3 regions of the Streptomyces sp. CA-294286 genome follow, and region 1 is predicted to be linked to each of the others. Evidence: riboswitches for the same ligand, from Rfam matches in the RefSeq annotation. Region 1 holds a riboswitch; each other region holds the start of a gene.
The links. Region 1 has a riboswitch for cobalamin ahead of ACQPZG_RS11795 (ribonucleoside-diphosphate reductase subunit alpha). Riboswitches for the same ligand answer to the same signal wherever they lie in the genome.
Positions count from the first base shown of each region.

Region 2: linked by a shared signal. The riboswitch ahead of metE (5-methyltetrahydropteroyltriglutamate--homocysteine S-methyltransferase) and the one ahead of ACQPZG_RS11795 (ribonucleoside-diphosphate reductase subunit alpha) in region 1 are both predicted to bind cobalamin.
Region 3: linked by a shared signal. The riboswitch ahead of ACQPZG_RS26690 (cobalamin biosynthesis protein) and the one ahead of ACQPZG_RS11795 (ribonucleoside-diphosphate reductase subunit alpha) in region 1 are both predicted to bind cobalamin.

Region 1 covers NZ_CP192005.1:1,631,621-1,635,918, reverse strand. The annotation lists gene ACQPZG_RS11795 (ribonucleoside-diphosphate reductase subunit alpha) at 1-2,135, opposite strand, end outside; cobalamin riboswitch at 2,285-2,408, opposite strand; gene ACQPZG_RS11790 (GNAT family N-acetyltransferase) at 2,530-3,048, opposite strand; gene ACQPZG_RS11785 (YbdD/YjiX family protein) at 3,137-3,340, opposite strand; gene ACQPZG_RS11780 (carbon starvation CstA family protein) at 3,337-4,298, opposite strand, start outside.
Region 2 covers NZ_CP192005.1:5,759,741-5,764,038, reverse strand. The annotation lists gene metE (5-methyltetrahydropteroyltriglutamate--homocysteine S-methyltransferase) at 1-2,309, opposite strand, end outside; cobalamin riboswitch at 2,525-2,753, opposite strand; gene ACQPZG_RS30195 (hypothetical protein) at 2,925-3,416, shown strand; gene ACQPZG_RS30190 (hypothetical protein) at 3,518-3,724, shown strand; gene ACQPZG_RS30185 (N-acetyltransferase family protein) at 3,816-4,298, opposite strand, start outside.
Region 3 covers NZ_CP192005.1:4,980,434-4,984,731, reverse strand. The annotation lists gene ACQPZG_RS26705 (class II aldolase/adducin family protein) at 109-804, opposite strand; gene ACQPZG_RS26700 (anion permease) at 1,110-2,381, shown strand; gene ACQPZG_RS26695 (hypothetical protein) at 2,394-2,615, shown strand; cobalamin riboswitch at 2,713-2,860, shown strand; gene ACQPZG_RS26690 (cobalamin biosynthesis protein) at 2,896-3,936, shown strand; gene ACQPZG_RS26685 (cobyric acid synthase) at 3,933-4,298, shown strand, end outside.

The sequences.
Region 1 (4,298 bases):
GACTGGTCCAGGTACGGGGTGCGGGCGGCGGCCATGTCGATCAGGCCGCGCTGCGGGATCTCCCACGCGGTGCGGTACAGGGCGCGGACCTCGGCCGGGATCCAGCTGAAGCCCTGGACCGAGCCGGAGGACTCGCGGAGGGCCTCGCGGCTCTGGGCGTCCCAGACGCCGAGCGCCTTGAGGTCGCGCACCAGGTAGGAGTTGACCTGGAGGAACTCGCCGGAGAGCGTCTCGCGCTTGAAGAGGTTGGAGACCTGCGGCTCGATGCACTCGTACACGCCGGCGATCGAGGCGATGGTGGCGGTGGGCGCGATGGCGAGGAGCAGGGAGTTGCGCATGCCGGTCCTGGCGACGCGGGCGCGCAGCGCCTCCCAGCGCTCCGGCCAGGTGAACTCGACGCCGTAGTGGTCGGGGTGCAGGATGCCGCGGGCGGTGCGGGTCTTCTCCCAGGCGGGCAGCGGACCGGAGCGCTCCGCGAGGTCGCAGGACGCCTCGTACGCGGCGAGCATGATGCGCTCGGCGATGCGGGTGGAGAGAGCCGCCGCCTCCGGGGAGTCGAAGGGGAGCTTCAGCTTGAAGAAGACGTCCTGGAGGCCCATGGCGCCCAGGCCGACCGGCCGCCAGCGGGAGTTGGAGTTCCCGGCCTGCTCGGTCGGGTAGAAGTTGATGTCCACGACGCGGTCGAGGAAGGTCACGGCGGTGCGGACGGTCTCGTCCAGGCGGTCCCAGTCGATGTCGCCGCTGTCCAGGACGAAGGCGCCCATGTTGACGGAGCCGAGGTTGCAGACCGCGGTCTCGCTGTCGTCGGTGACTTCGAGGATCTCCGTGCAGAGGTTGGAGGAGTGGACCGTGTGGCCGGGCTCCGCCGTCTGGTTGGCGGTGCGGTTGGAGGCGTCCTTGAAGGTCATCCAGCCGTTGCCGGTCTGCGCGAGGGTGCGCATCATGCGGCCGTACAGCTCCCGGGCGGACATGGACTTCTTGGCGAGACCCGCGGCCTCCGCCTTGCGGTATGCCGCGTCGAACTCCGCGCCCCACAGGTCCACCAGCTCGGGGACGTCGGAGGGGGAGAACAGCGACCACTGGCCGTCCTGGTCCACGCGGCGCATGAACTCGTCCGGGATCCAGTGCGCGAGGTTCAGGTTGTGGGTGCGGCGGGCGTCTTCGCCGGTGTTGTCGCGGAGCTCCAGGAACTCCTCGATGTCCGCGTGCCAGGTCTCCAGGTAGACGGCCGCGGCGCCCTTGCGCCGGCCGCCCTGGTTCACGGCCGCGACCGAGGCGTCCAGGGTCTTCAGGAACGGCACGATGCCGTTGGAGTGCCCGTTGGTGCCGCGGATCAGGGAGCCCCGGGCGCGGATGCGGGAGTACGAGAGACCGATGCCGCCGGCGTGCTTGGAGAGGCGTGCGACCTGGTGGTAGCGGTCGTAGATCGAGTCCAGCTCGTCCAGCGGGGAGTCGAGGAGGTAGCAGGACGACATCTGCGGGTGGCGGGTGCCGGAGTTGAAGAGCGTCGGCGAGGACGGGAGGTAGTCCAGGCGGCTCATCAGGCGGTACAGGGAGGCGACTTCGGCGACCGCGCGGTCGCTGTCGTCCGCGGCGAGGCCGGCGGCCACGCGCAGCATGAAGTGCTGCGGGGTCTCGATGACCTGGCGGGTGATCGGGTGGCGCAGCAGGTAGCGGCTGTAGACCGTGCGCAGGCCGAAGTACTCGAAGCGGTCGTCGCCGTCGAGGTCGATCAGTTCGTCCAGCGTGGCCGCGTGCCGTGCCACGAAGTCGGCCGTGCGGTCCGCGATGAGCCCTTCGCGGTGGCCGACGGCGACGGACTCGGAGAAGCAGCCCACGCCCTGCGTGGCGGCCTCGTCCCGGATCGTGCGGGCGAGCAGGCGGGCGGCCAGGCGGGAGTACGCGGGGTCCTCGGAGATGAGCCCCGCCGCGCCCTCGGTGGCCAGCTCCCGCAGCTCGGCGGCGTCCGAGCGCGCGTTGCGGCCCCGCAGGGCGGCGGCGGCGACCCGGCCGGGGTCGGTGTCGGGAAGGTCGGCGGTCAGGTCGGTGAGGGTGCGCAGCAGCGCGGTCCCGGGGGCGTCCTGAACTGCGTCCTGTACCTCGGTGCTGGCCGGGTCGACTGGCGCGATGGTCACGTGGGGGCTCTCCCTCGCTCGGCGCGGGGCCTTGCGGCAGGGGGGAGCGGGGGCGCGCGGGCACACGGCACCCCGGAACGAGGGCACGCGCCGCCTGGCGTCCACCGGCCCAACCGCGAGGCCCGGACGTATCGGTATCCGGTTCGGTCGAGCCGGATGAGCTGTCGGCAGGTCGTCGGACTTGGCGGTACGCAAATGCGCACATGACACACCGTTGCGGGACAGTTCCGGATTCGCACCGGATTCCCCTGCGGCGACAGCGAGCACGAGCATACATGTGGTGGGTCCTCGTTGGAGAACCCCCCACATCTAGTGTCGCGTGTCGTTTCGGCCGGGGCCCGGGGGTTGCCCTTGGGGCAGGGCAGGGCGCCGGTGGAAGCGGTCCTGAAGGGGTCTACAGGGGCCGCTCGTAGGTCAGCAGGGTCAGTCCGGGAACGGGGTCCCAGTCCCTTTCCGGGGTGCGCAGGAAGCCGAGCCGCTCGTAGATGCGGTGTGCTCCGAGCATCGTCGGCTGGGTGGACATCACCAGTCGTACGACGTCCTGCTCGGCTCGGGCTCGGGCGATGCAGGAGCGTACGAGGGCCTCGCCCGCGCCCCGGCCGCGTCCCCGGTGGGCGACGGCGAGCATGCGGAACTCGGCCTCGCCGGGGACGGCGATGTCCTGGAGGGGGCTGCCCTGGGGTGCGTAGGTGACTGTGCCGAGGGGCTTGCCGTCGGCGTCGGCGGCCACGAGGAGCTGCGCGTGGGCGGCGCGGAAGGCGGCGTCGCGCAGGACGGTCAGGTACGGGTCCCGCTCACCGCCGCCGAGGAGGCCGTCGTCGAGGTAGGCGCGGGCGGTGATCTCGCCGACCTCGTCGTACTCGTGGGGTTCGGCGGGCCTGAGGGTGAGGTCCTTCGCGGTGCACACAGTCATGGGGGCAGTGTGCAACGGCGACGGCCCGGCGCCCCACCCCGTTTCGAGGGGCGGAACACCGGGCCGCACGGGTGCTTGCGCACTGTGCTCAGCAGCAGCGGAAGCCCTGCCTGGGGTCGCCCTCGCGGGCGTCGGTACGGCTGCGCTCGAAGGCGCGGCGGGTCATCACGGGTGCGTGGGGGTCGTGGGTCCGGGCGTGGGCGACGTAGTGGTCGTACGCCGCTTCGCCGGTCAGCTCCCGTACGTACCAGCGGAGCCGGGCGAGCCGGTGGCGGAGCGCCGCGGTCTTCACACCCGCTCCTCGGTCCTGCGGGCGCCGCCCTCCGGGCCGAGGCCGGCCGCCGCGAGCTCGGCCTTCTCCTCCTTGGTGGCGATGAGGGAGGCGGGGGCGACGAACGTGGACTCGACGTACGGGGTTTCGCTGACCTTGATGCTCTCCGGGTGGCGGATCGCCTTGACGCAGGCGCGGCCGGACTCGAAGAGGACCACCACGATGAGGACGGCGAACAGGACGGACAGGACGCCGTCCACGGTGGAGTTGGTGACGATGGTCTCCATCTGCTCGCGGTTCTTGGCCAGTTTGAACGAGGGGAGTCCCTTGTCGAGGGCGTCCTGGTACTCGGCGCGCTGGGTGAAGAAGCCCACCCGCGGGTCGGCGGAGAAGATCTTCTGCCAGCTTGCGGTGAGGGTGACCGCGACGTCCCACAGGAGCGGAACGCCCGTCACCCAGGCCCACTTGAGGCGGCCGGACTTGATGAGCAGGGTGGTGCAGACCGCGAGGGCGACGGCGGCGAGCAGCTGGTTGGCGATGCCGAACAGGGGGAAGAGCTGGTTGATGCCGCCGAGCGGGTCGTGCACGCCGACCCACAGGAAGTAGCCCCAGGCCAGGACGACGATGGCGCTGGCGATCCAGACGCCGGGCTTCCAGCTGACGTTCTTGAAGGGCTTGTAGACGTTGCCCAGCATGTCCTGGAGCATGAACCGGCCCACGCGCGTGCCCGCGTCGAGCGTCGTCAGGATGAACAGCGCCTCGAACATGATCGCGAAGTGGTACCAGAAGGCCTTCATCGCGGCCCCGCCGAAGGCCGCGGAGAAGATCTCCGCCATGCCCAGTGCGAACGTCGGCGCGCCGCCGGTGCGGTGCAGCAGGCTCTGTTCCTCGACGTCCTTGGCGGCTTGCGCCAACTGTTCGGGGGTGATGGAGAACCCGAGGTTGCCGACGGCGGTGGAGGCCGCCTGGACGGTGTCGC
Region 2 (4,298 bases), 4.1 Mb from region 1:
GATGAGGGCCGGGACAGCTCCTGACGCACCCGTCGCGCCGCCGCCGTCATGCGCTCCAGCGCCGGACGCACCTCCTCCCAGCCGCGGGTCTTCAGGCCGCAGTCCGGATTGATCCACAGCCGATGGGCCGGCACGGCCCGCAGCGCGCGGTCCACCAGGTCGGACACCTCCCGCTCCGCCGGAACCCGGGGCGAGTGGATGTCGTACACCCCCGGTCCCACTTCGCGCGGATAACCGACCTCGGCCAGCTCCTCGGCGATCCGCATGTGCGAGCGGGCCGCCTCCAGGCTGATCACGTCGGCGTCCAGGTCGTCGATGGCGGCGATGATCTCGCCGAACTCCGCGTAGCACATGTGCGTGTGGATCTGTGTGGACGCCCGCACGCCACTGGTGGCCAGCCGGAACGAGTCGGTGGCCCACGCGAGGTAGGCCGCACGGTCCACCGCCCGCAACGGCAAGGTCTCGCGCAGTGCGGGCTCGTCCACCTGGATGACCGAGCTCCCCGCCGCCTCCAGGTCCGCCACCTCGTCCCGCAGCGCGAGTGCGACCTGCCGGGCGGTCTCTCCCCGCGGCTGGTCGTCCCGTACGAAGGACCAGGCCAGCATGGTGACGGGGCCGGTCAGCATGCCCTTGACCGGCCTGTCGGTGAGGGACTGGGCGTACGAGGTCCACGGCACGGTCATCGGCGCGGGCCGGGAGACGTCCCCGGCCAGGATCGGGGGCCGGACGTAACGGGTGCCGTACGACTGGACCCAGCCGTGCCGGGTGGCGAGGTAGCCGTCGAGGCGTTCGGCGAAGTACTGGACCATGTCGTTGCGTTCGGGCTCGCCATGCACCAGGACGTCGAGGCCCGCCTTCTCCTGGAAGGAGATCACCTCGCGGATCTCGGCGGCGATCCGGGCGTCGTACGTCTCGGCGTCGATCCTTCCCGTCCGCAGCGCGGCGCGTGCGGAGCGCAGTTCGTCGGTCTGCGGGAAGGAGCCGATGGTGGTCGTCGGCAGCTTCGGCAGTCCCAGCGCGGCCTGCTGGAGAGGCGCGCGTGCGGCGTACGGCAGGTCACGGTGCGCGTCGGCCGCGGTCACGGCGGCGGTCCGGGCGCGGACCGCGGGGTCACGGGCGAGGGCGGAGGCGGTGCGGGCGCGCAACGCCGCCCGGTTGGCGTCGAGCCGCGCTTCGATGGTGTCGGTCCCCTCGCGCAGGGCGCGGGCCAGGGCGACGACCTCGTCGGTCTTCTGCCGGGCGAACGCGAGCCACCCGGAGACCTCCGGCGCGAGGTCCTGCTCGTCTCCCGCGTCGAGCGGCACGTGCAGCAGCGAGCACGAAGGGGCGACGTCGACCCGGTCGGCGAGGCCCAGGAGGGTGGCCAGGGTGGCGAGCGACCGGGAGAGGTCGTTGATCCACACGTTGCGTCCGTCGACGACGCCGGCGACGAGCCGTTTGCCGGGCAGTCCGCCGACGGCGGCCAGTGCGTCGAGGTTGGCCGCCGCGGGTCCGGTGAAGTCCAGCGCCAGCCCTTCGACGGGGCTCTGCGCGAGGACGGGCAGCGCGTCGCCGAGCCGGTCGAAGTACGAGGCGACGAGCAGCCGCGGCCGGTCGGCGAGAGCGCCGAGGTCGCGGTAGACGCGGGCGACGGCGTTCAGCACGGCCGGCGGCTGGTCCTGTACGAGGGCGGGCTCGTCGAGCTGCACCCAGCTCGCCCCGGCGGCGCGGAGATCGGCGAGGATCTCGGCGTACACGGGCAGCAGCCGGTCGACGAGGGTCAGCGGATCGAAGCCGTTGTCGATGCCCGGGGCGGGTTTGGCGAGCAGCAGGAAGGTGACCGGCCCGACGAGCACGGGCCGGACCTCGCCGACGCCGAGCGAGAGGGCTTCGCGCACCTCTTCGACCAGCCGGGACGAGTCGGCGGCGAAGACCGAACCGGGGCCCAACTCGGGCACCAGGTAGTGGTAGTTGGTGTCGAACCACTTGGTCATTTCGAGCGGGGCGGCCTCCGCGGTGCCGCGGGCCATGGCGAAGTACCCGTCGAGCGGGTCGTCGGCGCAGGCGCGGCGGTGCCGCCCGGGGATCGCCCCGAGCGTGACGGCGGTGTCCAGCACGTGGTCGTACAACGAGAAGTCGCCGACCGGGACTTCGTCGATTCCGGCTGCCGCCAGCTCCCGCCAGACGTCCCGGCGCAGGTTCGCGGCGACGGCCCGCAGTTCGTCGGCGCCGGAGCGGCCCGCCCAGTAGGCCTCGGTGGCCTTCTTGAGTTCACGTCGGGGGCCTTGCCTGGGGTAGCCGTGCAGGGTGGCCCGGAGGGGCTGCGGCACGGTGGGGGTGGGGGTGGGGGTGGGGGTGGGGGTGGCGTCGGGGTCTGCCACGGAACTCTCCTTCGCGAGTCGCGGGTGATCCCGGGCGACGCGTGCGAGGAGGCCGGAGCAGGCGCGGAGGCCACGGAGCAGCGCGTACGACTGGTGTGCGCGCGAACGTCCGCCTGCTTCCCACCGGCCCTCCCACGAGGCCGCCGAGATCGCCGTACGCACGGATGGGCGCACGGGCAGTGGCAGGTCTTCGGACTCGCGGGCACGCCGGGGCCTGTTGCCTCCCGGACACCTACCGGCCGCCGCTTCCCGGGCCCCTTCGTACTGGCCCAGTGCGTATGACGGCTTTCGTTCCCACTCACCGCTGCGGGGCAGTCCCGGATTTCCACCGGGTTCCCTCTTGCGACGCTTCCGCCTGGCGGACGGAGCGAACCAGCTGCGACGCCACCCTAACCCCTCGTGCGTGCGGTTCACCCCCTTGGTGGACAACCGCTCGTCGGCGTACGGCAGTTCCTCCCCGCGCTACCGACGGTAGGCCCGCCCTCCGCCATCCGGCCTACCCCGACCGGGCGAATTGTCCTCCCGTCGGGCCGCACCGCCGCCCGGCCGGGGCACCTGTGCCCCATGTCCGCCGCACTCCGCCCCCGACTCCGTCGAAGGACGAGCCCGTGGCGTGCGCTCGTCGCGCTGCTGGCGTGCGCCGCCGTGCTCGCGCTGCCGTCGGGGGGCGGCGCGGGCGGTTCCGCCGACGCGGAGGCCGTGAGCGGGTCGTCCTCGTCCGGCGTGTCGGAGCAGGTCGGAGCACTCGGATCCGCGGGTTCCTCCGGGGCGGCGGGGTTCCCCGGGACGGCCGGGCTCCACGGGGCCGCCGGGCTTCCCGGTGCGGCCGGTGAGGGCGAAGCGGTGCCGGACGGGTCCGTCGACACCGAACTCCGGCCGCAGGCGGGCAGTGCTCGTCGTCCCACGGTGGTTCCGTCCTGGCCGCGGCACCGTCCGCCCGCCGTCGTCGTCGGGGTCCGCCCGGTGCACCTCCCGCGGACCGGGGCGCCCGCCGGTACCGCACCGGCCCGGGGCCCCGCCCCGTACGTCGTGCGCTGCGCGGTCCTGCGCTGCTGAAGGGCCCCGTACCGGCGCGCCCGTGTCCGCCGGTGCACCGCGTCCGCCTGCCCGCCCCGGTGCGCGCAGGGCCTTTCCGTACCGCGAAGGATGTTCCCACCATGCCCATCGACCCCTTCCTCGCCCTGAACGCGATGATCCGCGCCGAAGCCGCCCGCTCCGCGGAGCCGGTCCCGCGCGGGAAGCCGCGCGAGGCCGCCCGCCCCGCCCCGGACTCCGACCGGCGGGAGCGCGCCGTGACCCGCTCCCGCGGCGGTGACCGGGAGACGCACCGGCCCGGCCCCGACGACGGTCACCGCGGGAGCTGAGCCACGGCGGGAGGGCCGGACGCGCCGTCACGGCCCGCCCGGCCCTCCCGCTCGCCTCACCGCGCGAGCCGCGGCACGGCCGCCGGGCCGCTCACAGCGGTCGGTGCATGACGTGCAGTGCGACGTACCCCTGTACCGGGTGGTGGAAGGCCTCCGGAACGGTGCCGACGATGCGGAACCCGAGGCGTTCGTAGAGGCGTACGGCATGGGTGTTGGTCGCGGCGACGGCGTTGAACTGCATCGCGCGGAATTTCTTGTCGCGCGCCCAGTCGAGGGTGTGTTCGACGAGGGCACGGCCGACGCCGCGGCCGCCGTGCCGGGGGTCGACCATGTAGCTGGCGCTGGCGACGTGGGCGCCGTTCCCGTGCTGGTTGTTGTTCATCTTGGCGGTGCCGAGGACCGTGCCGGTCGCTTCGTCGACGGCGACGACCGTGCGGTTCGGCGCGTTGAGCATCCACCAGCCGCGCCCCGCGTCCCGGTCGAGGTCGGTGGGGAAGGTGAAGGTGTCCCCGGCCGCGGTGATCTTGTGGAAGAAGGGCCAGATCGCGGCCCAGTCGTCGGCGGTGGCTTCTCT
Region 3 (4,298 bases), 3.3 Mb from region 1:
GGTGGAAGTCGAGCCCGCTCACGTGACAGGGCGGAGGAGGCCGAGCCCTATCCCGTGGCGGGGACGGCGGCGGCCGAGCCGGAGCCTGGGGCCCGCCGTGCCGGGAGGTCAGCCGCGCTGGCCGTAGCCGCGCAGCTGTTCCTTCACCGCGTCGAGCTGCGGGCCCGAGAGCAGGGACGGGGAGTGCCCGGGGACGGCGGAGGCGGTGAGCCACAGGCGGCACATCCACTCCAGCTGGGCGGTGCGGTCGTACGCCTGGTCGAGGGTGTCGCCGTAGGTGAGGGCGCCGTGGTTCGCCATCAGGCATCCGCTGCGGTCGCGCAGTGCGTGCAGCACGTTCTCCGCCAGTTCGTCGGTTCCGTACGTGGCGTAGGGGGCCGTGCGGATCGGGCCCCCCATGGCGGCGGCCATGTAGTGGATGAGCGGGAGCCGGTCGACGAGGGTGGAGACGGCGGTGGCGTGCACGGCGTGGGTGTGCACGATCGCGCGCGCGTCGGTGGCCCGGTAGACGGACAGGTGCAGGGGGAGTTCGCTGGTCGGTGCGAGGGCGCCGAGGACTTGGCGGCCGTCGAGGTCGACGCCCACGGCGTCGTCGGGGCCGAGCCGGTCGTAGGGGACGCCGCTCGGGGTGAGCAGCACGAGGTCGCCGAGGCGGACGGAGACGTTTCCGGAGGTGCCGACGACCAGGCCGTCGGCCACCGATCGGCGGGCGGTGGCCAGAAGTTCCCGCCAGGCCCGGGGCACCGCGGTGGCCCCGCCTGTCCCGTCCGTCGCAGCCGTCGCAGCCGTCGCCTTGTTCGTCATGGGCGGCATCCTGCCAGCCGGGGCGCCGGTACGGCAGTGGCGTACGGAAGGTGTGCGCAGGGGCGGGCGGCGACCGGGACCCGCTTCCGGGTGACGAGGATCTCCTCGACGGGTCGTCCGGGCGGTCGAGGGGCCCCGCGCGACGTCGACGCGCCGGTCAGCCCTTGGGGCTCCGCCGTTCCGGTGGAAAACGGAACGGCGACACGGCGTTTCGGGTCACCGCAGCGCCCTGCCCAGTTCATCTTCCGTTCACTCAGGTTGCCTACGTTCAACGCGCCACTGACCTCAAACGATTGCCTGGGTAAATGGAACACATCACGCTCCTTCTCGGAATCGTGATCGTGACCGCTCTCGTGTTCGACTTCACGAACGGTTTCCACGACACTGCCAACGCGATGGCCACCACCATCTCGACCGGCGCACTCAAGCCCAAGACGGCGGTGGCCATGTCCGCCGTGCTGAACCTCGTAGGTGCTTTCCTCTCCGTCGAAGTCGCCAAGACGATTTCCGGAGGGCTCATCAACGAGAGCGGCATCACGACGGAAGTGATCTTCGCAGCGCTCGTCGGCGCGATCCTGTGGAACCTGTTGACCTGGCTGATCGGCCTGCCGTCCAGTTCCTCCCACGCACTCTTCGGCGGCCTCATCGGTGCCACTCTGATGTCGGTCGGCGCCTCCGGCGTCAACGGCAGCGTCGTCATCACCAAGGTGCTGCTGCCCGCCATCGCCGCCCCGATCGTCGCGGGCATCGCCGCGTACCTCGCCACGAAGCTCACCTTCAAGCTGGCGAGCAGGACCGACGAGAAGGCCACCGCCAAGGGGTACCGGGCGGGCCAGATCGCCTCGGCCGGTCTCGTCTCGCTCGCGCACGGCACCAACGACGCGCAGAAGACGATGGGTGTCATCACCCTCGCCCTGGTCACCGGCAACGTCCTGGTCCCCGGCTCCAACCCGCCCATGTGGGTCATCGTCTCGGCCGGTGTGGCCATCGCGCTCGGCACCTACCTCGGCGGCTGGCGCATCATCCGCACCATGGGCAAGGGCCTCACCGACCTCCGGCCGCCGCAGGGCTTCGCCGCCCAGACCAGCGCCGCGACGGTCATCCTGGCCTCCTCGCACCTCGGTTTCTCCCTCTCCACCACCCAGGTCTGCTCCGGCTCCGTGATGGGCGCCGGCCTCGGCCCCAAGGGCGGCGTGGTCCGCTGGTCGACCGCGACCCGGATGTTCGTCGCCTGGGGCCTGACCCTCCCGGCCGCGGGTGCGATCGCCGCCGCCGCCGAGTTCCTCACCGGTCAGGGCACGTGGGGCGTCACCGCCGTCGCGATCCTGCTGGTCGTCGGGTCGGCCGTGATCTGGCTCCTGTCGCGCCGCAAGCCGGTCGACCACACCAACGTCACCGCCGACGACCTGGACGCTCCGGCCGGCGAGAACGCCGGCGTCGTCTCCGCGGCCGTCGCCTCGGTCTCCCCGCCCCCGGCGGGCGTGCTCCCGCACGAGGCCACGCACATGGTCACCGGTGACATAAAGGCCACCCTCCACTCCCCCACCGAGGCGTCCCGCCCGGCCGCCTCGGTCTAAGGAAGCGCACACATGAACATCGACTGGGCAGCTCTGGGCACCGTCTTCGGCGTCAGCCTCGTGGCCACCGTGGCTCTGGTGGGTCTGTTCACCCTCGGCATCGTCGGCCTCTCCAAGCAGACCGCGGCCGCCGCGTCCGGCGGTTCCGCGACCGTGGCCCGCACCGGCGCGTACGCCTGCTTCGCGCTGTGCGCGGCGGCCGTGGCGTACGGGATCTACCTGATCGTCGTCTGACACCCGTTCCTTCGAACCGCCCCGCGCCCCGTGCGCGGGGCGGTTCTGCGTGCGCCCCCGGGTTCTCGCCCGCCGCAGGTCAACCCCAGGTTGACGGGCGTTCGCGGGGCGTGGTGGACTGCCGGAGCCAATACGGCGGCATGGAGAGGAAGCCGGTGCGAATCCGGCGCGGTCCCGCCACTGTCACCGGGCGGCTCGCACGAGCCGTACGGAAGCCAGGAACTCCCAGCCGCTCGTCACGTCGAACCAGGGCGCGGACCCTGAGTGAGGACACACAGCCATGCCCGGCTGCGGAACCCGCAGTTCAGCCGCCCCCTGCCCGGTTTCCGGCACGGGAGGCGCCCCTGCCTTCGCCGACGCCCGCCTCTTCGCGTACGGCGCCGCCGCCGGGATGCTCGCGGACCTCCTGTTCGGTGATCCGCGCCGCGGGCACCCCGTCGCCGCCTTCGGCCGTGCCGCGGGCGCCGTGGAACGCGTGCTGTGGCACGACCACCGGGCGTGGGGCGCACTGCACACCCTGGTGTGCGCGGGCGGCGGCGCCGGTGCGGCGGCCGTCGCCGCACGGGCCGTACGACGCTCCCCCGCCGCTTCGGTCGCACTGACCGCCGCGGTGACGTGGTCCGTCGTCGGCGGCACGTCGCTGGGGCGCGAGGCGCGGGCGATCGGCGGGGCCCTCGCGGCGGGCGACCTGGAGACCGCGCGCGAGCGCCTGCCCCACCTGTGCGGGCGCGACCCGCACTCCCTGGACGGGCAGCAGATGGCGCGGGCGGTGGTCGAGTCCGTCGCCGAGAACACGTCGGACGCGGTGGTCGGCGCACTGGTGTGGGGCGCGCTCGGCGGCGTCCCCGGCCTGGTCGCGTTCCGGGCGGTGAACACGCTGGACGCGATGGTCGGGCACAAGTCGGCGCGATACCGCCGGTACGGCTGGGCCTCGGCCCGGCTCGACGACGTGGCCGGCTGGCCGGGCGCACGGCTGACGGCGGCGCTCGCGGTGCTCGCCGGGGACGACCCGCGGGGTGCCGTGCGGGCCTGGCGCGCCGATGCCGCGGCGCACCCGAGCCCCAACGCGGGCCCGGTCGAGGCGTCGTTCGCGGGGGCGCTGGGTGTGCGGCTGGGCGGGACGCTGTCGTACGCGGGCCGGGTCGAGCACCGGGCGGTGCTCAACGGCGCGGCCGGCCGCGCCGTCGCCGTACCGGACATCGAGCGTGCGGTGCGGCTGTCGCGTCGGGTGGGTGTGCTGGCGCTGGCCGCGTGCGCGGCCGGGCGGCTGGCGGTTTCGTACGTGCGGGCCGGACACGGGGACAAGGGGCACAGCGCATGAGCGGCGGCGGACTGCTGGTCGCGGGGACCACCTCGGACGCGGGCAAGAGCGTCGTCACGGCGGGGATCTGCCGGTGGCTGGTGCGGCAGGGCGTGAAGGTCGCCCCGTTCAAGGCGCAGAACATGTCGCTGAACTCGTTCGTCACGCGCGAGGGCGCGGAGATCGGGCGCGCGCAGGCCATGCAGGCGCAGGCGGCGCGGGTCGAGCCGACCGCGCTGATGAACCCCGTACTGCTGAAGCCGGGCAGCGACCGCTCCAGCCAGGTGGTGCTGCTGGGCAAGCCGGTGGGCGAGATGAGCGCGCGCGGCTTCTTCGGGACGGCGGGCGGCAGGAAGTACGGCGAGGGCGTGCAGGGCGGGCAC